DNA from 3 places in the Nonomuraea sp. NPDC050394 genome. Region 1 is predicted to be linked to each of the others. Evidence: riboswitches for the same ligand, from Rfam matches in the RefSeq annotation. Region 1 holds a riboswitch; each other region holds the start of a gene.
What was found. Region 1 has a riboswitch for thiamine pyrophosphate ahead of thiC (phosphomethylpyrimidine synthase ThiC). Riboswitches for the same ligand answer to the same signal wherever they lie in the genome.
Positions count from the first base shown of each region.

Region 2: linked by a shared signal. The riboswitch ahead of ACIBKY_RS43380 (purine-cytosine permease family protein) and the one ahead of thiC (phosphomethylpyrimidine synthase ThiC) in region 1 are both predicted to bind thiamine pyrophosphate.
Region 3: linked by a shared signal. The riboswitch ahead of ACIBKY_RS43000 (TenA family protein) and the one ahead of thiC (phosphomethylpyrimidine synthase ThiC) in region 1 are both predicted to bind thiamine pyrophosphate.

Region 1 covers NZ_JBITIO010000010.1:333,038-340,676, forward strand. Annotated here, with positions in the region: gene ACIBKY_RS34835 (protein kinase) at 1-2,340, opposite strand, end outside; gene ACIBKY_RS34840 (GNAT family N-acetyltransferase) at 2,438-2,986, opposite strand; gene ACIBKY_RS34845 (shikimate kinase) at 2,996-3,481, opposite strand; gene ACIBKY_RS34850 (DUF6458 family protein) at 3,512-3,772, shown strand; TPP riboswitch at 3,814-3,926, shown strand; gene thiC (phosphomethylpyrimidine synthase ThiC) at 3,919-5,625, shown strand; gene ACIBKY_RS34860 (Coagulation factor 5/8 type domain-containing protein) at 5,683-7,233, shown strand; gene ACIBKY_RS34865 (GPGG-motif small membrane protein) at 7,269-7,418, opposite strand; gene ACIBKY_RS34870 (DUF6328 family protein) at 7,435-7,639, opposite strand, start outside.
Region 2 covers NZ_JBITIO010000015.1:278,068-285,706, forward strand. Annotated here, with positions in the region: gene ACIBKY_RS43360 (GPP34 family phosphoprotein) at 1-316, opposite strand, end outside; gene ACIBKY_RS43365 (Fpg/Nei family DNA glycosylase) at 370-1,248, shown strand; gene ACIBKY_RS43370 (DUF1203 domain-containing protein) at 1,241-1,720, opposite strand; gene ACIBKY_RS43375 (rhodanese-like domain-containing protein) at 1,782-2,105, opposite strand; TPP riboswitch at 2,182-2,296, shown strand; gene ACIBKY_RS43380 (purine-cytosine permease family protein) at 2,343-3,647, shown strand; gene ACIBKY_RS43385 (methylated-DNA--[protein]-cysteine S-methyltransferase) at 3,649-4,173, opposite strand; gene ACIBKY_RS43390 (PAS domain S-box protein) at 4,309-6,168, shown strand; gene ACIBKY_RS43395 (ATP-binding protein) at 6,305-6,742, shown strand; gene ACIBKY_RS43400 (YidC/Oxa1 family membrane protein insertase) at 6,726-7,343, opposite strand; gene ACIBKY_RS43405 (DUF6412 domain-containing protein) at 7,392-7,622, opposite strand; gene ACIBKY_RS43410 (hypothetical protein) at 7,619-7,639, opposite strand, start outside.
Region 3 covers NZ_JBITIO010000015.1:206,241-213,879, forward strand. Annotated here, with positions in the region: gene ACIBKY_RS42985 (prolyl oligopeptidase family serine peptidase) at 9-1,904, opposite strand; gene ACIBKY_RS42990 (MarR family winged helix-turn-helix transcriptional regulator) at 1,955-2,458, opposite strand; gene ACIBKY_RS42995 (MFS transporter) at 2,549-3,727, shown strand; TPP riboswitch at 3,696-3,790, shown strand; gene ACIBKY_RS43000 (TenA family protein) at 3,778-4,449, shown strand; gene ACIBKY_RS43005 (hypothetical protein) at 4,430-4,939, opposite strand; gene ACIBKY_RS43010 (TetR/AcrR family transcriptional regulator) at 5,011-5,658, shown strand; gene ACIBKY_RS43015 (zinc-binding dehydrogenase) at 5,693-6,658, shown strand; gene ACIBKY_RS43020 (hypothetical protein) at 6,675-7,639, opposite strand, start outside.

The DNA of each region.
Region 1 (7,639 bases):
AATGCCGGCGTCCGCCACCCGCCAGAGCTGGGCCTGGTCCTCCAGCCGTTCGGCCAGGAACCTGCCGTCCGGGCTGAAGACGACGGGCAGCAGCGAGCCGCCCCTGCTCGGCAGCAGGCGGCGCCCGCCGGTGGCGGTGTCGACGAGCGTGATCCCCGTGGCGCCGGTGACGGCCAGGCGGGAGCCGTCCGGGCTGAACGCCAGCGGCAGCTCCGCCCCGCTCTTGGCGACCGGCACGTCCACCTGCACGCTGGCGGTGCGCTTGCGGGAGCGCAGGTCCCACAGCTCGGCCCGGCCGCCGTCGTCGGCGGAGCCCAGTGCGGCCCAGCGGCCGTCGCGGGAGACGGCGTAGGTCCGGCCCGTCAGGTCGAGGGGCAGCGGCGCGCCATCGGCGGGGTAGAGCTCGGTCCTGCCCCCGGCGGACAGGGCCAGCAACCGCCCGCCGGCCAGCAGCTCCACCGCGTCGCCCTGCGGGCGGGCGGCGCCGACCTGCTCGCCCGTGGCCAGCTCGACCGTGCGCACCGTCGAGCCGTCGGAGACGGCGGCCCTGGCGCCGTCGTCGCTGACCGCCTCGACCTGCCCGCCCGGCACCCTGGCCCGGCCGGTGGCCCTGCCGGTGGCGATGTCCCAGGTGACGACCTGGTCGCCGGCCCGCTTGAGCAGGCTCTTCCCGTCGAAGGCCAGGTGGTAGGCGGCCGACGGCACGATCTCCGGGTCGGTGAACACGCTCACCTCCGGCTGGGCCAGCGAATGCTGCAGCGCGGTCCTGGCCTCGAAGACCGGCGACAGGCTCCAGGCCGCCACGCTCAGCCGCATCGCCGCCTGCGGGTCCGTCGCGCGCATCGCCTCCGCCCTGGCCGCCACCGCCCGCGCGTTGGCCTGCGCGAGCTGCTTGCTCAGGTCCTGGCTCTGCCGTACGGCCAGCACCGACGCCGAGACGGCGACCGCCAGCAGCGCCGCCATCGCGGCCAGGGCCAGCCCGCGCCGGCGCCCGCGCCGCCTGGCCTGGGCGGCGCTGCGGTCGAGGAAGTCGCGTTCGAGGGCGTTGAGGTCCAGGTGGCGGCGGGTGGTGGCGGCCCAGCCGAGCGCGGTGTCCAGGGCGCTGCCGTGGTAGAGGTCGGCGGCGCGGCGGCGGTGGGCCTGCCAGTGGAGGGCGGCGCCGCGCAGCCTGCCGTGCACGGCCAGGCCGTCGCGGTCGTCGGCCACCCAGGAGCGCAGCCTGGGCCAGGCGTGGTAGAGCGCGGCGCTGGCCGGGGCGACCAGGTCGTCGGAGACGGCCACGAGCTTGCCGGTCTCGGTGTCCTCGGGGGCGACCTTGAGGCTGCGCCGTACCAGGAGACCGGCTTCGGCGAAGTGGGCCAGCACGCCGGGGTCCTCGGCCTCGTCGCGCGGGATGCGGCGGAGCGTCTCGCCGTCGAGCATCCGCAGCAGCAGGCCGGGCACGGCGCGCTGCTGCTCGGGGGTGAGCGCGGCGTAGACCTCCTCGGCGACCTCGCCGAGCGGACGCTCGCCGCCGAGGCCGTCCGGCGGCCTGACCTGGGCCGCCAGCTCGGCGCCCGCGCTCGGCTCCGCGCTGCCCAGCAGCCCGAGCAGCAGTTCGGGGGCGGTGGGGCGCCCGGCGGGGTCCTTGGCCAGCGCGCGGGCGACCAGCGAGCGCAGCGGCTCGGTCAGGTCGCCGGGGTCGGGGTCGACCGTGAGCACCCGGTGCATGACGCCGCCGAGGCTCTCGGCCTGGAACGGGTCCTCGCCCGTGGCGGCGAACAGCACCACGCCGCCCCAGGCGAACACGTCGGCGGGCGGCCCGGCGCGGCGGCCGGTGAACACCTCGGGCGCCATGTAGGTGGGGGTGCCGCCGACGAAGCTCGTGCTCGCCCCGTCGGTGGTACGCGCGACGCCGAAGTCGATCACCCGGGGCCCGTCCGGCCCGAGCAGCACGTTCTCCGGCTTGAGGTCGCGGTGCACCACGCCCGAGCTGTGGACGGCGGCCAGCGCGGTGGCCAGTGCGACGGCCAGCCTGAGCAGGGAGTCGCCGGAGTAGGGGCCGTGACGTTCGAGCGCCTGGCGCAGGTTGGGGCCTTCGACGAACTCGCTGACGATGTACGGCCGCTCGGCGTCCAGCCTGGCCTCGACCACGCGGGCGGTGCAGAAGGAGGCCACCCGGCCGGCCGCGGCGGCCTCCTTGGCCAGTTGCCCGCTCAGCCCGCCGTGCAGGACCTTCACCGCGAAGCGGCGGCCCTCGGCGTCGTAGGCGTCGTAGACGACGCCCTGGCCGCCCGCGCCGAGCCGGCCGGCCAGCCAGTAGCCGCCAAGCCGTTCGGGGTCACCGGGCACCAAGCGCATCGTCACTGCCCCTTAGATGCGCACAACGCGGAATTGGTTGCCGCCCGCAACGCCACAGGTCCCTCGCGCGCCTCGAGGGACCCGTGCGTCATGATCATTATGACAGGGGTTTCCACTCCGTACGCAGCACGGACATCGTCACCGAGTCGTACCACTGTCCCTCCCACAGCAGCGCGTCACGCAGCACGCCCTCCCGCACGAAGCCGACCTTCTCGTAGACGTGCTTGGCGCGGTCGTTGAAATCGTATACGCCCAGCTCGATGCGGTGCAGAGGAGTCGTGGCGAAGGCGTGGCCGAGCACCAGCCGGATGGCCTCGGTGCCGTAACCCTTGCCGAACGCCCGCGCGCCGACCAGCGCGATGCGCAGGTTGCACGACAGGTTGTCCTTGTCGAGCTCGTTGAGCACGATCTCGCCGACGTACCCGTCCGCGGCCATGATGGCCAGGTCGAGCCGGTCCTCGTGGCCGCCTCGCGTGGAGTACCACTCCAGGGCCGCCTTGGGGGCGATCCCGTTGTGGGTATGGGAGCCCGTGAGCTTGGCGACCTCGGGGTCGTCGCAGAGCTCGATCAGGCCCTCGACGTGCTCGGGCCCGACGGGTACGAGGGTGACCCGATCACCGGCGAGGGTGGGTTTGTTCGCGAACATTTCCCTAATTTATAGAGCCTCGTAAATGGTTGTCGCCGTGTTTTCCGGGGTGGCCGTGGAGACGTCGAGCCGCAGGTCGGCGACCTGCAGGAAGTACGGCTCGCGCCGCGCCCGCATGGCGGAGGGCGAGAACTCCGGGCGGTGGTCGGACGAGCGCATCCGCTGGGCCAGGATCTCGTCGGGGGCGTCCAGCCAGACCACGAAGGCCGCGCGCAGCGCCTCGCGTACCCGCGGGTCCTCCACGGTGCTGGCCGCCGCCGCGATCACCTGGGGCGGCTCGGTCAGCGCGTGGAGCACGTGCTCGGCCTCCCTCTGGTGCAGCACGTGCGCGCCCTCCGCCTTCGCGATCTCGGCGGCGCTGGTGCCGTAGCGGCCGCGCAGGTACGGGTCGCTGTCGCTGAGCGGCACGCCGAGCTCGCGGGCCAGCAGTTTGCCGACGGTCGTCTTGCCCGAGCCCATGAGCCCGATCACGACGACAGGTTTGTTCTTCGACATGGGGATAGGTGTTTCCTCTGGAGGTGCATTATGACAATCGCCGGAGGCATCATCCTCATCATGCTCGGCGCGATCCTGACCTGGGCGGTCGAGTTCGACCTCGCCGGTCTTGACATCAATGTGATCGGCGTCGTCCTCATGATCGGTGGTCTGGCCGGATTGCTGTTCGGCCTGTACCGGATGCACGTTACCCGCAGGGTGATCGAGGAGCCGATCTACGAGGACCCGCACGCGCGCCGTACGACGACGGTCTACGAGGAGAGGCGCCGTATCGACGAACCGCCGCTGTAAAGGGTCTTGTGCGTACCCCGGGTCGCCGGGGTACGGTGGCGCGGTCCGAACGCGGGAGCCCGGTGCAACGGGCTGAGAGGACGGCTGGAGCAGCCGCCGACCGCCAGAACCTGATCCGGGTAATGCCGGCGAAGGGAGTTTGCGCGATGAGTGACGCGCGCTTTTCCAAGATCCATCTCGGTGATCTGCGGGTGCCCATGCGGCGGGTGCACCTGTCGAACGGGACGTCGGTGGAGCTGTACGACACCTCGGGGCCGGACAACCCCGACATCACGCGGGGCCTGCCGCGGCTGCGGGAGGTGTGGGTGCTCGAACGCGGCGACGTCGCCCGCTACGGCGGCCGCCAGGTGCGGCCCATCGACGACGGCTTCAAGGAGCAGGAGGCCTGGGCCCGCGCGAACACCGAGGTCTTCCCCGGCGACGGGCGCAGGCCGCTGCGGGCCACCGGGGCCCCCGTGACCCAGCTCGCCTACGCGCGGCGGGGCGTGGTGACCAAGGAGATGGAGTTCGTCGCGGTCAGGGAGGGGGTGAGCGGCGAGTTCGTCCGCAAGGAGGTGGCGGCCGGGCGGGCGATCATCCCGGCCAACGTCAACCATCCGGAGAGCGAGCCGATGATCATCGGCCGCAACTTCCACGTGAAGATCAACGCCAACATCGGCAACTCCGCGGTCGCCTCCTCGATCTCCGAGGAGGTGGAGAAGATGACCTGGGCGACGCGGTGGGGCGCCGACACCGTGATGGACCTGTCCACCGGCCGCAACATCCACACCACCCGCGAGTGGATCATCAGGAACGCGCCGGTGCCGATCGGGACCGTCCCGATCTACCAGGCGCTGGAGAAGGTCGGCGGCGTGGCGGCCGACCTGTCGTGGGAGGTCTACCGGGACACGCTGGTCGAGCAGTGCGAGCAGGGCGTCGACTACATGACCGTGCACGCGGGGGTACGGCTGGCGTACGTGCCGCTGACCGCGCGGCGCAAGACCGGCATCGTCTCGCGCGGCGGCTCGATCATGGCGGCGTGGTGCCTGGCCCACCACCGGGAGAGCTTCCTGTACGAGAACTTCCGGGAGATGTGCGAGCTGCTGGCGAGCTACGACGTGGCCTTCTCGCTCGGCGATGGCCTGCGGCCCGGCTCGATCGCCGACGCCAACGACGAGGCGCAGTTCGCGGAGTTGCGCACGCTGGGCGAGCTGACGAAGGTCGCCCGTGCGCACGACGTGCAGGTCATGATCGAGGGACCCGGCCACGTGCCCATGCACAAGATCAAGGAGAACGTGGACCTGCAGCGCGAGATCTGCGACGACGCCCCGTTCTACACGCTGGGCCCGCTGGTGACCGACGTCGCGCCGGGCTACGACCACATCACCTCGGGCATCGGCGCCGCGATGATCGGCTGGTACGGCACCGCCATGCTCTGCTACGTCACCCCCAAGGAGCATCTGGGCCTGCCGGACAAGGACGATGTCAAGACCGGCGTCATCACCTACAAGATCGCGGCCCATGCCGCCGACCTCGCCAAGGGGCATCCCCGGGCGCAGGAGTGGGACGACGCGCTGTCGGACGCCCGCTTCGAGTTCCGCTGGGAGGACCAGTTCAACCTGTCGCTGGACCCGGTGACGGCCCGGTCGTTCCACGACGCGACGCTCCCGGCCGAGCCCGCCAAGACCGCGCATTTCTGCAGTATGTGCGGGCCGAAGTTCTGTTCGATGAAGATCACCCACGATGTCCGGAAATATGCGGAGGAGCATGGGTTGACGGACTCCGCGGCCATCCAGGCGGGCATGGCGGAGAAGGCGGTGGAGTTCACCGAAAGGGGCGGTGAGGTCTATCTGGATCCGGCGGACCCAAAATAGCGAGTAGGACTCATATTGGGTCTTGACTGGCGTCTGTAAGGAGCCCACGCTGAGGGCGTGATCAGCCGCATACTCGCCGTCCTGGTCGCCATCGCCCTGCTCGCGTTACCCGCCCCCGCGTTATCCCGCAGCGAGCAGCCCGTGAGCGGCTTCATCGACGCGCACAGCCACCTGATGTCCTACGAAGCGTTCGGCGGCAAGCTGCTCTGCGGCAAGCCGTTCGACCCGGGCGGCATCGCCAGGGCGCTGGTCGACTGCCTCGACCACTTCCCGAACGGCGAAGCCGCCTGGTTCGAGAACTTCACCCGCACCGGTCAGCCGACCGGCACCCACGACCCGGTCGGCTGGCCCACGTTCAGGAGCTGGCCGGCCCATGACTCGCTGACCCACCAGCAGGCCTACTACACCTGGATCGAGCGTGCCTGGCGCGGCGGGCTGCGGATCATGGTGAACGACCTCGTGGCCAACCGCCAGCTCTGCGAGATCTACCCGCTGAAGATCAACCCCTGTGACGAGATGGGCTCCATCCGCCTGGAGGCCCGCCGTACGTTCGAGATGCAGGACTACATCGACCAGCAGAGCGGCGGCCCCGGCCAGGGCTGGTTCCGCGTGGTCAGAAGCCCGGCCGAGGCCCGCTCGGTCATCGCCGCGGGAAAGCTCGCCGTGGTGCTCGGCATCGAGACCTCCGAGCCGTTCGGCTGCCGGCAGACGCTCGGCATCCCCCACTGCACCAAGGCCCAGATCGACCGGGGCCTGGATGAGATGTACCAGCTCGGCGTCCGCTCCATGTTCGTCTGCCACAAGTACGACAACGCCCTGTGCGGTGTCCGCTTCGACTCCGGCACCCAGGGGGCCATCGTCAACCTGGGCAACTTCCTGTCGTCCGGCCGCTTCTGGCAGACGGAGGCGTGCACGGGGCCGCAGCGCGACAACACGATCTCGCCCGCGGTGCTCCCGCCCGAACTGGCCCGCTGGCTGCCGCCCGGCGTCAGCCTGCCCGTCTACCCGCCGGGGCCGCACTGCAACAGACGCGGGCTCACCTCGCTCGGTGAGCACATGGTCAAGGGCATGATGAGCCGCGGCATGCTCATCGAGGTGGACCACATGAGCGTCAAGGCCGCCGACCGGACGCTCACCCTCCTGGAGCAGGCCGGCTACGCGGGCGTGATCTCCTCCCACAGCTGGACCGACGCGCTCAACTACCAGCGCATCTACCGGCTCGGCGGCATGGTCACCTCATACGGCCACGGGGCCGAGGGGTTCGCCGGCGCCTGGCGCGAGACCAAGCCCCTGCGCGACGCGGCGGGCCGCCCCGGGTTCGGGTACGGCCTCGACGCCAACGGGCTGGGCAAACTGCCGGGTCCCCGGGCCGGCAGCGCGGTGGCGTACCCCTTCCACTCCCACGACGGCTCGGTCAGCTTCGACCGGCACAGCACGGGACAGCGGACATGGGACTACAACGTGGACGGCGTCGCCAACTACGGCCTGGTGCCCGACTGGATCGAGGACATCAGGTCGCTGGCCGGCGACGCGTTCGTCCAGGACATGGCTCAGGGGGCCGAGGCCTACCTGAAGACCTGGGAAGCGGCTGAAACGGTTGGGAGGTGAGAGAAGGCGGGCCGGTTCTGGCCGGCCCGCTTTCCTCACACATTGAAGATGCTGACTCCGCCGGGACCCACGAGGAATCCCAGCACGATGAGGACGATGCCCCATAGAATGTCCCGCCTGGCCAGGATGACGTAGATCCCGGCGATGACGAGGATGACGGCGATGATCCAGAGCAATGTAGCCATGGTCATGCTGCTGCCCTCAGGACTTCTCCTCTAACGTGCCCTTGGCTCGATAGATGTCCGTGATGGGCTGGAGGAGCCAGAACCACCCGGCTGTGAGCGCCACCGCGCCGCCGAACAAGGTCGCCGGCCAGGCGTTCAGCACCACTTCCGCCACCATGGCCACGGCCGCGGTCATGGCGATCAGCAGAAACGCCGCACCCGCGATGCCCAGGGAGTTGGCG
Region 2 (7,639 bases), on a different contig from region 1:
CGGCGGCGGCCAGCCGTTCCAGAAGACGCTTGCGGAGTTTGCCCGAGTACAGTTTCTGCACCCACCACACCGGGCGGCGCGCCTTGCCGTCCTCGGCCATGCGGGCGAGGACGGCGTCGAGTTCGGGGTCGCCGAGCGGGGCGGCGCTCTTGACGGACACCTTCTTGTCCGAGAGCTCCAGCCGATCGTTGATCGCCAGCTCGGCGAGGATGGAGCCGCCCAGCGCGGTGTCCAGCTGGGTGCCGGGGATGAGCTGTTTGCCCTCTTCTTCGCTGTGGGCGAGAAGGAGGACTTCTTCGGCGATCGTCACGTTCATACCTTGACCCTAGCGCCGTGTTTTCCACAGCCTGTGGACCATAATCTGGATGCATGCCCGAACTTCCAGAAGTGGCGTCGCTCACCGATTTCCTGCGTGAGCGGGCTGTGGGCCGGACGATCCTGGCCGTCGACGTGGTCGCCTTCCAGGCGCTGAAGACCTTCGATCCGCCCGTCAGCGCGCTCGGCGGGCTCACCGTGACCGGCGTGGCGCGGCACGGCAAGTTCCTCGACCTCGACTGTGACGGTCTGCACCTGATCATCCATCTGGCGCGCGCCGGGTGGCTGCGCTGGAAGGACGACCTCTCGGGCGCGAAGCCGGTCCGTCCCGGCAAGGGGCCGCTGGCGGTCCGGGTACGGCTGGCGCCCGACGACGAGGGCCTGGCCCCCGGGTTCGAGCTGACCGAGGCGGGCACGCAGAAGCGCCTGGCTGTCTATGTCACGAAAAATCCGGATGAAGTGCCGGGTATCGCCTCGCTCGGTCCCGACCCGCTGGCCGACACCTTCACCGTGGACGTGCTGAAGGGGATCGTGGGTGGCAACCGTACCCAGATCAAGGGTCTTCTGCGCGACCAGAAGGTGATCGCGGGCATCGGCAACGCCTACTCCGACGAAGTGCTGCACGCGGCCAGGATGTCGCCGTTCAAGATCGCCGCCTCGCTGACCGACGCGCAGGTGGCCGACCTGCACGAGGCGATCGTGGCCACGTTGCGCGAGGCGGTCGAGCGGGCGCACGGGGTGGCGGCCAAGGACCTGAAGGCAGAGAAGAGGTCGGGCCTGCGCGTGCACAACCGGGCCGGGCAGCCCTGCGACGTGTGCGGCGACACCATCAGGGAGGTCTCGTTCGCCGACTCCTCGCTGCAGTACTGCCCGACCTGCCAGACGGGCGGCAAGCCGCTCGCCGACCGCCGTCTGTCGCGCCTGCTCAAGTAGCCCGGTGGGCGGCGAACTGGAAGCAGCCATACTCGACCGCCCGTACGTGCACCAAGGCCACCTCGGGGTCGGAGAGCACCTCCTTGAGCGCCACCTCGGGGTCGGCGCCCTCGGGCAGGAGACGGCCGCCGTGGATGCGCCCGTCGGCGGTGTAGGCACGCAGGACCCGCTGGGCGGTGTGGGCCGCGGGCCAGGCGGTCGTGCCGGGCCCTTCGCACGGCTCGGCGTGGACGAAGATGGGCCCCAGCTCGTCGTAGGGCCCGGGGTCGGCGCCGGTCTCGGCGGCCCAGCGGCGCAGCGGCGCGTACGACACCAGGGCGATCCGCTCGCCCGCCGCCGCCTTGCGCAGGCAGCACCGCAGCGGCGCGCCGCCCTCCTCGTCGATGCTGAAGCGGGGCGCCCGGCCCGCGTCGTCCGCCCGGAGCAGCTCGCGCACGATCACCGGGTCGATGGCGCTGATCTCGTATTCCATGCTCCGATGCTCGCCCGGCCGCCCTCCCGGCGCTGGCGGCGGTCGGACCTCGCATTCGGGGTCAGGCCACGAACGGTTCCTGGCCGCTCTCGCTCACCATCGGCCGCCTGGCGGCCTCCCACGACTGCATGCCGCCGCCCACGTTGACCGCCTCGCGGCCGACGTGGTTGAGCCAGGCCGCCGCGTGCGCCGAGCGGCCGCCCACCCGGCACACCACGTAGACCGGCTGCCCGGCGGGCACCTCGTCGAGACGTGACTGCAGTTCGCCCATGGGGATGTGCACGGCGTCGGGTGCGTGCCCCGCCAACCACTCGCCCTGCTCACGCACGTCAAGCAGGTACGCGCCCACGGGCACGTCCTTGGCCTCGATCTCGGGAACCGTCATGTACCCATTCTCCCAGGCCCCGGGACCGCCCGGTGTCTTGCCACATGCCAGGCGAGTGGCATAATCCGCCTGAAACTTACATAAGCGCGGGAGCTCGGGCACGGCCGGGCTGAGAGGGCAATCCCCACGCATTGCCGACCGCCGGAACCTGACCGGGTAATGCCGGCGTAGGGAGCGTTCACGATGACGCGTGTCGTCGATGGATCACACCACTCTGATGAACCGCACCACTCTGAGGTGGCCCTGACCCTGGACGGGGCCACGCCGAAAACCCTCGGCGTGCTCGACCAGGGCGCGCTGTGGGCCAACCTCGCGGTCAGCCTGCTGGGCTTCTCCGGCGCGCTGCTGCTGCTCAACCCCCTTGGCGACGCGCCGCTGAGCCTGGCGGCGGCGCTCACCGCCACCGCGGTCGGCAGCCTCATCGGCACCGCCATGGTGGGACTGTCCGCCATCCCCGGCACCCAGACGGGCAAACCGGCGATGGTCCTGCTGCGCGGGCTGTTCGGCGCCAAGCTGTCCTACATCCCGACCGTGCTCAACATCGTCCAGATGATCGGCTGGGGCGCGTTCGAGCTCTGGGTCATCTCCAACGGCGCGATGGCGATCTTCGGTACGGCGGTGCCGTACGCCGTCTGGGTGCTTGTCGCCGGGGCGGTCACCACGGCGCTGACGATCTGGCCGCTGGGCGCGATCAGGCTGCTGCGCAGGTACGTCACGATCGGCGTGATCATCGCGATGGTCTGGTTCGCCGTGGACTTCCTGGGCAAGGCGCCGCCGCAGACCGGCGGCGACTGGACCGCGTTCGCCCCGGCCGTCGACTACGTGATCGCGCTGTCGATCTCGTGGGTGCCGCTCGCGGCCGACTTCGCGCGGCACTCGCGCTCCAGCAGGGCCGCCTTCACCGGCGTCGTGGGCGGCTACACGCTGGCCCAGATCGCCTGCCTGGGCCTGGGCGTCTACGCGGTCGCGCTGGCCGGGGCCTCGGCGGTCGCGGCCAACTCCACCGCGGTGTTCGCGCCGTTCGTGGCGGCGCCGCTGGGCGCGCTGTTCTTCGCCATCCTGGTGCTGCGCGAGACCGACCAGTCGTTCGCGAACGTGTACTCCACGACCGTGTCGCTGCAGAACCTCATGCCGAGGGTGGACCGGCGGATCTTCTCCACCGCCATCGGCGTGCTGACGGTCGCGATCGCGCTGGCCGTGGACGTCACCTCCTACGGCGCCTTCCTCGGGGTGATCGGCGCGGTCTTCGTGCCGATGTTCGCGGTGCTCGCGGTCGACTACTTCCTGCTGGGCGGCGGCACCCGGTGGAACACCGCGGAGAACGCGCCGGCCCGCTGGTCGATGCTGATCCCGTGGGCGCTGGGCTTCGCCGCCTACTGGGTGACCACGGGCACGCCGACGGTCGAGGCGTGGGACCGGATCTGGCTGCCGTTGCGCGAGGCCGTACGCCAGCCGTGGATGAACGGCGCGCTCGGCGGCGCCATCGTGGCGGCACTGGTGACACTGCTGGTCGGACTGCTCGGCCGGGCGCGCGCGAAGTGAGTCAGCGGTTCTCGACGGTCAGGAGGTGCCGCTTGGCGGCGGCGCCTCCGGCGTAGTCGCCGAGCTCGCCGTCGGCCTGCACGATCCGGTGACACGGGACGATCACGCACACGGGGTTCTGGGCGAGCGCGTTCCCGACCGCACGCAGCGCGCGCGGCCGGCCGATGCGCTCGGCGATCTCGCCGTAGGTCGTGGTCGTCCCGTACGGCACCGCCATCATCTTCTGCAGAACCGTCTTGGCGAACGGCGTGGCGAGGGTGAGGTCCACCGGCGTGGTGAACGTGCGCAGGCGCCCGGAGAAGAACGCGTCGAGCTCGCGGCGCACCGGGTCGAGCCGGGCGGCGTCGGGTCCGATGAAGGAGCCGAACTGCTTGGCGACCCGCTCGAACACCGTGTTCTCTTCGTCGAAACTGCAGGTCACGACGCCGCGCGCGGTCACGGCGAGGACGAGCCTGCCGACCGCGCCGTCGTAGCGGCCGAAGGCGACGTCGGGTGGGTCCTCGCTGCGGTAGGTCGAAGAGGTCACGCGGAGCAGGGCATCGAGATCACCGCTCGACATACCCTCACCCACTTCGCCACCTGGGAACCCGTGACCGCAGCGTATCGGACGGATCGCCCGACGGAAGCACCCCGCCACGGGCAGTATGGAGATGTGGGAGACATGCGGGCAGGTAGTGACGACGACCTCGCCGCCGTCGTGCTCGCCAGTTCCCCCAACGCGATCATCGCTCTCGACCGGGATCAGACGGTGCTCCACTGGAATCCCGCGGCCGAGCGGCTGTTCGGCTGGACGGCCGCGGAGATCGTCGGGCGCCGGGCCCCGATCGTGCCGGCCGAGCTGACCGCCGAGCACAACGCGGTCCTCGAACGCGTGCGCACCGGCGGCCAGGTCTCGCTGCACACCAAGCGCTTCCGCCGCGACGGGAGCCTGCTGGACGTGCGGATCGACACCAGCGCGCTGCTCCAGGGCAGCGCCGTCGCCGGCTACGTCTGCGTGCACCACCTGACGCAGGAGGACGAGGGCGCCAGGGTGCGCGTGGCGCGCCGCGAGCGGCTGGTGCGCCGGCTCAACGACGTCGTCGGCGACATCAACTCCGAGCTGGAGCTGCCCGCCGTACTCGACCGCATCGCCGCCAGCCTCACCGAGCTGACGGGCGCGGACGCCGGCGGCTTCGTGCTGATCGAGGGGGAACGGCTGCGCCTGGTGAGCGTGCACCAGCTGCCGGACTCGCTGAAGGACACCACGGCCGACATGCGCAACAGCCTGGTCGGCAAGCTCTTACGCACCGGCAAGACCGTCCTGCTCGAGTCGCATGGGCTCGGTGATCTCGTCTGGGCGCGGCTGCCCGGACTGCACACGATCGCGCTCGGCGTGGCGGCGGTGGGCGGCCGGCCGTACGGGGCGCTTTACGCGCTGTTCGCCGAACACAAGCCGGGGCACGTCGAGCTGGAGCTGCTGGAGCTGCTCGCCGGACACGCCGGCATCGCGGTCGGCAACGCGATGGCCTACCAGGACGCGGTGCGTCAGCGGGCGCACGAGCGCGCGGTGTTCGACGCCAGCGCCGACGGCATCGCGGTCCTCGACGACGAGGGCCGGGTGCTGCAGTGGAACCCGGCGGCAGCCGAGATGACCGCCTTCAGCGCCGAGGCGGTACTGGGCGGGCCGCCGCCGTTCCCGCTGCCCCAGCCTGGGGAGAAGCTGACGTTCCAGATGGAGACCGGGCGCTGGCTCGACGTGGTGAGCGCGCGGATCGAGGAGACCGGGGAGATCGTCGTCGACTTCCGCGACGTGACCACGGCCAAGGAGCTTGAGGAGGCCAAGGATCTGTTCCTGGCGACCACGAGCCACGAGTTGCGTACCCCGATCACGATCGTGGGCGGGTTCGCCAGCACGCTCGACGCGCGCTGGGACAAGCTCAGCGACGCCGAGCGGCGCTCGGCGGTGCACACGATCGCCGAGCGGGCCAGGTCGCTCGGGCAGCTCATCGACCATCTGCTGCTCGGCTCGCGGGCGGGGGCAGAGGAGCTGTCGGTGCGGATGGAGACGTTCGACCTGGCCGAGCGGGTGCGGGCGGCGACGCTGGGGCTGCCGGTGCTGTCGGACCGGCACAGCGTCGAGGTGGTGGTGCCCGATCGCCTGCCGTCCGTGCGGGGCGACGCGCTGGCCACCGACATCATCCTGGGGCAGTTGCTGGAGAACGCCTTCAAGTACTCGCCGAGGGGCGGCCTCATCTCGGTCGAGGCGTGGCCGGAGGACGATCGGGTGATCGTGGTGGTGGACGATGAGGGCGTCGGCATCGCCGCCCAGGACCGCGAGCGCATCTTCGAGAGGTTCGTGCAGGTCGACAGCGGTGACCGGCGCAGGTTCGGCGGGGTGGGGCTCGGGCTCTACATCGTGCGGAGCCTGGCCAGGGCCCAGGGCGGTGAGGTGAGCGCGCATCCCCGGCCGGGCGGGGGCACCCGTATCAGGCTGGCGTTGGATCGTGCGCCTGATATCCGATCCGACACACCGATGCGGTAACGAGGTGGTAACGGATGCGCTGATCTATCGTCCAATGTGTACAAGCTGTGATCGAGATGCGGTTTCTGGGACTGGGTAACGGGGCATTTCGGTCGTACCGGGGAGTGTTCCCTCGGGGGGAACTGGGAGCGGGGAGGTGCGCGTGTCGAGCGTGGTGCTGTTGCCTTACGCACCGTCCAGCGTCGCCGTCGCCCGCCAGCGTCTGAGCACTGATCTGCAGGCGAGCGGCGTCTTCGAGAACGCCGTCGACGACGCTGTCCTGGTCGTGAGCGAGCTGCTGAGCAACGCTCTGAGGCACGCCCATCCGCTGCCGTCCGGCATGGTCAGGGTGGCCTGGTTGTGGAGCGATGATCACATCGAAGTCGCGGTGAGCGACGGCGGAGCGGCCACCGAGCCGCGCGCGGGCCGCCCCACGCTCTCATCGCTCGGTGGCCGTGGCCTGGGCATCGTCGAATACGTCGCGGAGAGCTGGGGCGTTCGGCACGACGGCGACACCACTACGGTGTGGGCGATCCTGCCCGCTCCGAACGGCGTGGCGAACGGGCAGGTGGCCGCGCTCAGAGAGGCCGGGTAGCCAGCACCGCCCGTTCCCCCGCCGTCCACGCGGTGGAGACGAGCAGGTACAGCCCGGCCGCCAGCGGCATCACGAGCGCGAACAGCGCGGTGGCGAACGGCAACGCCCTGATCCACGCCGGACCGTCGATCTTGCGGGCGGTCAGCCATGCCACGAGAGCGATCAGGAAGATCACAACAGCAAAGACCAAAAATGGCCAACTGATCAGTCCGTAATTCGCGACCAGCGCGGCGACCTGGTGCCCCAGGGGCGCGCCGAAAAGGGTGTGCCCGGCCAGCGCGGTCGGGTGCGTGGCGACCTGATACACCACCCACAGGAACGGCGCCTGCGCCAGGCTCGGCCAGATCCCCGCCAGCGGCGAACTGCCCTCCTTGGCGTAGAGCGCGGTCATCTCCTTGTTCAGCCGCTCGGGGTTGCGGGAGTGGCGCTTCTGCAGCTCCTTCAGCTTGGGCGCCAGCCGTTCGCGGAGCTGGGCGGCCTTGGCCTGCTTGACGCCGAGTGGTAGCAGCAGCACGCGTACCGCGATGGTGAACAGCACGATGCCGAGCGCGGCGTTGCCGCCCGCCGTGCCGATGACGAATGTGACCAGAGAGTCGATCATGAGCCCTTCCTCGGGGGAGATGAGGGCTCGCCTGGATACGAGCCCCGCCTAACGTGAAGCGGGGCTCGGTGATGGGGCTCTCGGTCTGGCCCGGCCGGCGGCGTCGGGATCGCGCTGCCGTACGAACGCGATCCGGCGTGCGTAGCGCAGCGGAAAGCTCGGCGCGGCGCCGTCACGCGCGGGCAGCAGCCTGGCGGCCCACGCGGCCAGCAGCAGGATGCCGACGCTCGCCAGCGTGGCCAGCGCCACCAGCCAGGCGGGATCGAACAGGAAGGTCACCGCGAGGGCGACCCGCT
Region 3 (7,639 bases), on a different contig from region 1:
ATTTCCGATCAACGAAAACCTTCGCCGGGCAGCGCGCGGCGCAGGAAGTCGAGCTGGTGCGTGAGGAGGAACTCGGCCGTCGGCCGGTGCCCCGCGCGGGTCAGCGGCAGCACCTCGTGCGGGCGTCCGGCCTCCAGCAGCGCAGCCGAGAAGCGCAGCGTGTGCGCGGCCACCACGTTGTCGTCGGCCAGCCCGTGGATCAGCAGCAGCGGCCTGGTCAGCCGCTCGGCCTCCAGCAGCGGTGAGCACCGGTCGTAGGCCTCCGGGTGCTCGTGCGGCTGGCCGAGGTGCCGTTCGCGCCAGTGGGTGTCGTACATGCGCTGGTCGGTGACGGGCGCGCCGGCGATCGCCGCGTGGAAGACGTCCGGCCGGCGCAGCACCGCGACCAGCGCCAGGAAGCCGCCGAACGACCAGCCGCGGATCGCCACCCGGCTCAGGTCGAGCGCCGGCTCCAGCTTCGCCGCCTCGTGCAGGCCCTCGACCTGGTCGTCGAGCACCGGCTGGGCGATGTCGAGGTGGATCGCACGCTCCCAGGCGGGGCCGCGGCCAGGGGTGCCCCTGCCGTCGACCGCGAGCACCGCGTAGCCCTGCTCGGCGAACCACTGCGAGACATAGGTGGCCCAGAACGGCTCGGCGGTCACCTTGCGGATGGCCGGCCCGCCGTACGGGTCCACCAGGACCGGAAGCGGCCCGTCCTCCTCCCGGTGCCACGACGGCAGGAACAGCGCCGCCCGCAGCTCGCGCGGGCCCAGCCTGAGCAGGCGCATCCTGAGGTCGAGCACCGGCTTCTCGGCGTGGGAGACGATCTCCTCGCCGCTCTCGCGGATCCTGGCGCCGATCACCGTGGTGCCGCCGCGCGCGGTGTCGTCGAGCCCGGCCCGGCCGAGCTTCTCCAGGCCGGCGTCCGGGTGGTAGGACCACAGCTGGGTCTCGGTGGGCTCGTCGGTGGCGGTGAACAGCACGCTCTCGCCGTCCACCGACCGCACCGTCAGCAGGTTCAGGCCGGGCGGGGTGACGGGCCGCCCGCCGTACAGGAGGGTGCGGGTGTCGTCGCGGTCGTCGCTCGTGAGCCACACCCCCTTCCCGGTACGGCGCGGCAGTCCCGGCACCAGCGTCACCCAGGCGGCGTCACGCTGCTCGGCCAGGAGTTCCGTCCGCCCGGTGGCGGGATCGACGGCGAACATCCGGACCCGGCGCTGGTCGCGGCTCTGCACGGCGGCATAGGGCCCGTGCGCGTCCCAGCCCGCGGCGGTCAGGTACTCGTCGTCGGCTTCGACCCGGATCCGTGTGCCGTCGAGGTCGACGATCCACAACGTCACGTCGGCGTTGGCGGTCCCCACGGCCGGATACGGGAAGGAGCGCGACGGCCGGGACGGATCGGACGGATCGGCGAGATGCCAGCGCTGGACGGGCGCGGTGTCCACCCGCGCCACCAGCAGCCGCCGCCCGTCGGGCGCCCACCAGAAGCCCTCGCGCCGCCCGATCGACTCGGGCGCGACGTACTCGGGCAGTCCCCATGTCACCTCCGGCCCGTCGGGCTCGGCCACGGCCCGGTCGCCGTCGCCGTCCACGCCGATGACCCGGAGCGCGCCGGCGCTGACGTAGGCGATGCGCTCGCCCGTGGGGTCGGGCCGGGGGGCGCGCACCGGCTCGGCCGAGGGCAGCGCGCCGCCGGCCGTGCACAACTGCCCGTCGCGCTCGAAGGCCAGGACCCGGCCCTCGTCGTCGGCCGCGTACGCGGTGATGCCGGGCCCCGCCACCAGGCGTTCCTCGCCCTGGGCATGCGCCCACAGACTGCTGTCACGCAGGAAGAAGACAGTACGCCCGTCGGCGGAGACGGTGAAGGAGGACGGCCGGCCGAGCGTGAACCGCTCGGTGCGCGCGAGCTGGCTGAGAAAGGTCATGAACGCAGCATGGCCGCCCCCGTGATCACGGGAAGCGGCCTTCTCCATCTTCATTCTACCAGGCTGGTGTCTCCCAGCGACTCCAGCAAGGTGCGCAGCAGCCCGGCCAGCTGATCGCGCTCGGCGGGACCGAGGGCGGCCAGCAGGCGTTCCTCGTTGTCCACGTGCGCCCCGACGAGCCGGTCGACCAGCTCAAGGCCCTGCGGCGTGAGCCGGATCCGCACCGACCTGCGGTCGTCGCTGGCCCTGACGCGTTCGACGAGGTCCTTGGCCTCCATGCGGTCGATTCGGTTGGTGATCGCGCCCGAGGTGACCATGGCCGCCTTGAGCAGTTCCCCCGCGCTCAGCTCGTACGGCGCGCCGGACCTGCGCAGCGTGGCCAGCACGTCGAACTCCCACCGCTCCAGCCCGTGCTCCTGGAAGAACGCCTTGAGCTCGCCGCCGAACAGCAGGCTGAGCCGGGAGATCCGGCCGATGACCCCCATCGGGGAGGGGTCGATGTCGGGGCGTTCCCTCTTCCACTGGGCCAGCAGCATGTCCACCGCGTCGCTCATGGCGAAACCTCTTAACGTTCATAGACTTGACGTTCACACAATAAAGTGATGATATCTCAACGTTGAGATTATCAATGAGAGGTGATCGGCGTGTCCATCGTCACGCAAGAAGAGGTCTCACTGAAGGAATGGCTGGCCGTGGCGGCCGTGGCCGTGGGCACGTTCGCCATGGTCACCGTGGAGCAGTTGCCCGTGGGCCTGCTCACCGCCATCGGCGGATCCCTGGACATCTCCGAGGGCGCCGCCGGGCTCATGGTGACCGTGCCCGGCCTGGTCGCCTCCGCCACCGCGCCCCTGCTGCCCGTGGCGATCGGGCGGCTGGACCGGCGTACCGTGCTGATCGGGTTGCTCAGCCTGATGGTGGTGGCCAACGCGGTCTCCGTGGTGGCGCCCAACTTCGGCGTCATGCTGGCCTCCCGGTTCCTGGTGGGCATCGGGATCGGCGGCTTCTGGGCCCTCGCGGCGGGCATCGCCGTACGGCTGGTGCCGGAACGTCATGTCGCGCGGGCCACCTCGCTGGCCTTCGGCGGTGCGACCGCGGCGAACGTGCTCGGCGTCCCCGCCGGGACGCTCGTCGGCGGGCTCACCGACTGGCGGGTCGCCTTCGCCGCCGTCGGCGTGCTGGCCCTGCTGGTGGTCGGCGCGCTGCTGTGGCTGCTGCCGAGGATTCCCGCCACCGCCCCCGTCCGTCTGCGCGAGCTGCCGCGCCAGTTCCGCAACCCGGTCGTACGCGCCGCCGTCATCTCCACGTTCCTCGTGGTCAGCGGCCAGTACGCGGCCTTCACCTTCATCAGCCCGATCCTGCAGAACGTCTCCGGCGTGCCCGCCGACCTGATCGGCCCGGTCCTGCTCGGCTTCGGCGTCGCCGGAGTCATCGGCACCTTCGTCGGCTCGTCCTGGAACGTCAGGCGCCGGGTCATCACGCTGAGCGTGACCCTGGCCGTGATCATGCTGATCTTCCCGCTGGCCGGCACCACGCCGGTGACCGGCTCGATCCTCCTGCTGATCTGGGGTCTGGCCTACGGCGGCGCCCCCGTGGCCGTGCAGACCTGGATCCTGCAAGGGGCCGGAGCCTCGGCCGAGGCGGCGACCGCGCTGAACACCACCGTCTTCAACCTGGCCATCGCCTTCGGCGCCGCGTTCGGCGGGATCGTGGCCGACAACCTGGCCATCACCGGTGCCCTCTGGTTCGGCGCCCTCCTGATGGGACTCACCGCGCTGGCGGCTGTTACTGTGAGCGCGCGACGCGGGGTGCCCGCCAAGGGCTGAGATCCAAACCCGTCGAACCTGATCTAGTTCGGACTAGCGAAGGGACTGTCGTGTTCACCGACGACGCCTGGGCCCAAACCGCCGACCTGCTGCGGGCCATCCACGAGCACCCGTTCAACACCGCCCTGGGCGACGGCACGCTCTCCCGTGAGCGCTTCGCCTTCTACATCGTCCAGGACGCCCGTTACCTGGAGGCGTTCGCCAAGGCCCTGGCCACCGCGGCCGTCAGGGCGGCTGACCCGGACGAAATGGCCTTCTGGTCGCAGGCCGCCCACGACGCCATCGCCGCCGAGCGCACCCTTCACGAGGGCTACATCGAGCAGTACGGCCTGACGGCCGCCGACCTGACCGGCGTGCCCACCTCGCCGACGGCCCTCGGCTACTCCTCCTGGCTGCAGGCCACCGCGCTGTCGGCGCCGTACCCGGTGCTGGCGGCGGCGGTGCTGCCCTGCTTCTGGATCTACGAGGACGTCGGCGCCGCGCTGGTCGGCCGCAGCTCCGAGACCCATCCGTACCGCGCCTGGATCGCCACCTACGTCGATCCCGCCTATACCGCGTCGGTCACGCGGGCCAAGCAGATCACCGACCGCCTGGCCGCCGAGGCCGACCCGGCGCTCCTGGAGCAGATGCGCGCCGCCTTCGTGAAGGCGGCGGAGTTCGAGTGGATGTTCTGGGACAGCGCCTGGCAACTGGAGTCCTGGCCTACCGCGAAGTGGCTTTAGCCACCCGGATCAGCAGCACCACCACGGCGACCGAGCCGGCGGTGGTGAGCACGAGCTTGGCCCAGCTGGCGGCCGTCGCCCAGGCGGGCATGGCGTCCAGGGCCGCGGCGACCAGCGCGTGCGTGTCCACGCCGGGCAGCACCGGCTCCAGGAAGCGGGCCGTGAACACCTGGCCGGGAATGATGACGACGCCGAGCACGAGCAGGATCGGCTGGAAGATCCAGGAAAGGATCCGGCCGATCCGCCTGCCGGTCAGGTTGAGCACCGCCAGGGCCACCAGGATGACGATGATCACGATCGCCAGGCCCTCGCTGCCGGCGAAGCTGATGCCGTTCCGGGTCAGCAGTTCGAGAGGCTGGTTCTGGCGGGCCATCTCGGTCTCGGCGGCCTGCTGGGCGGCGGCGCCGTAGAAGGTCACGGAGTAGATCCCCAGCAGGAACGGGACCACGGTCAGTAGCTGGATCACCGCTGCGGCGATGCGGGCGTTCATGGATGTCTCCTCGTTTTTGAACTTAGTAAAACTGTAGGGCGTTGTTGAACTAAGTGCAATACGATGGCCGTATGTCGCTGACCAAGGAGCAGATCGTCCTGGCCGCCGTCGAGGTCCTGGATGCCGAAGGCGTGGCCGGCCTGAACATGCGGCGGCTCGGCGCCCAGCTCGACTCCGCCGCGACCGCCATGTACTACCACGTCAAGAGCAAGGACCGGCTCGTCGAGCTGGCCGCCGACCACGTCTTCGGCGAGATCGGGCTGCCCGATCCGGTCGCCATGGGCTGGCGCGAGGCCGCCGCTGAACTCGCCCGCGGCGCCCACGAGATGGTCGTCCGCCACTTCTGGCTGATCCCGGCCATGAGCACCCACGTCATCTACGGCCCCAACAAGGCCCGCTACGACGAGCACTGCCTGACCATCCACGAGTCGGCCGGGTTCGGCGCCGCCGCCGCCGACCGGGTCGCCGCGTCGATCCTGATGTTCGTGATCGGCGCCGCGCAGGGAGAGGCGGCCGAGTCGGCCCTGCGCGCGAAGGTACGCCGGGCGGGCGCCGACGAGGAGAAGCGGATGGACGAGGCGATGGCGGAGATGATCGAGACCGCCCGGCGCTTCCCCCGCCTGCGGGCCCGCCTGGAACCGGATTACCCCGGCGGCGGCGACGCCTTCGAGTTCGGCCTCTCGTCGCTGCTCGACGGTCTTTTCGCGCGCCTGGCTTGACCTCAACCTTGCTAGAGGTTGAAGAGTAGGGGGCATGAGAGCCATTCACGTGCGAGAGTTCGGCGGCCCTGAAGTCCTGACGCCCGTCGAGGTGCCCGACCCGGTCCCCGGCGCGGGCGAGCTGGTCGTCGACCTGGCCGTCGCCGACGTCATCTACCTGGACACCCTGTTGCGCGCCGGCTGGGGCGGTGACTACTTCCCCCGCGACCTCCCCTACGTGCCCGGCGGCGGCGGAGCGGGCGTGGTGTCGGCCGTGGGCGCGGGCGTCGACCCGTCCTGGACCGGGCGGCGGGTGGTCGCCAGGTCGTCCACCGGGTACGCCGAGCGGATCGCCGCCGCCGCCGGCGAGGTGGTCGAGATCCCGGACGGGCTGGGGTTCCGGGAGGCGGCGGCCGTACTGCATGACGGGGTGACGGCGCTGATGCTCGCCCGGGACGGGGCGATCGGGAAGGGGGAGTGGGTTCTGGTCACCGCGGCGGCGGGCGGGGCCGGGTCGCTCCTGGTGCAGCTCGCCCGTGACGCCGGAGCCAGGGTCGTCGCGGCCGCGCGGGGCGGGAAGAAGCTGGACCTGGCCCGCGAGCTGGGCGCCGAGGTCGTCGTGGACTACTCGGCCGGGGACTGGCAGCAGCGCGTACGCGCGGCCACCGGCGGCGTCGACCTCGTCTTCGACGGCGTGGGCGGCGCGCTCGGGCTCGCGGCGTTCGAGACGGCCGCCGAGGGCGGGCGCTTCATCACGTACGGCACCTCCGGCGGGGAGTTCACCACCATCGACCCGGACCTCGCCGAGCGGCGCCGGGTACACGTCCACAACGCGCTGGAGGCCGGCCCGCCCGAGCAGGACGAGGTCCGCGACATGCTGGCCCGTGCGCTCGACCTCGCCGCGAAGGGCGTCATCACGCCGCGCGTCGGCGCCACGTTCCCGCTGGATCGCGCCGCCGACGCCCACACCTCCCTCGCCGAACGCGCCACGGTCGGCAAGTCGCTGTTGATCGTCACCTGACGCCGGCGGGTGCGGCTCACCGGCGCTCGGGGAACACGATCACCAGGAGATGCCCCACCCCGTCGTCGTGCGCGATCCGGTAGTGCGTCCGCACCCGGTAGCGTCCGGGCCCGGCGATGGCCAGGTTCGGCAGTCCTGACGGCCCCGCCAGCGGATCGTGCACCACGATCGCGCCGGTCGGGCTGAGGTACGCGACCTCCTCGACCCGCTCCCACCCACGCGACTCCCGAGGAGGAGCCTGGCGATACGCCTCGGCGGTGACGCAGACGGGGTAGTCCCCGGCCACGTCGAACGCCAGGCCGTCCTCCTCGGAGTCCTCGAACACCGCGAGCCCGGCTTCTGACAGGATCCGCTGCCTGCCCGCGACCACCGGTTTGATCTTCGGCCGGTGCCTGCCCCGGTCACAGGCCCGCAGGCTGTCCGCCTCCCACCGCTCGAACTCCCGTTCCTGCTCTTCCTCGGCCCGCCGCAGGTCCGCGGCCGCCCTCGGGCACAAAGGGGCGACGAACACGGCGTCCGGCAGCTCGCCCGAGTAGGCGGCACAGGCCGTACGCGCGTGGGCCAGCACCACATGATCCGGCACACCTTGGTACTGGCCGCCGCGCCGGGCCTTGCACACCAGCGCCCGCTCACCGGTCTCCCCGGCTCCCTCGCAGTCGGTGGTGATCGGCCCGGATCCCAGGTCGGCCGCGGGCACCAGGGCCAGCGTCACCACTACAGCCAGGCCGGTCACCCGCCGGGCGTTCAGGAGCCTCCGTCCGGGCGCGCGTACCGCCGCGATCATGCACAACGCCGCCAGCGGCGGAAGCAGGTCGAGACGCGTGAACGCCGACCAGCCCCACATGTCCAGACATCCCGGGCTCAAGAACAGATCCACGAGGAAGCCGAACTGCTCAAGGCCGAAGAAGAGCAGCAGCAACGCCGCCAGCCACCGCACGATCTGCCGGGCGATCCACGGCTCCCACAACCAGCACGTCACCA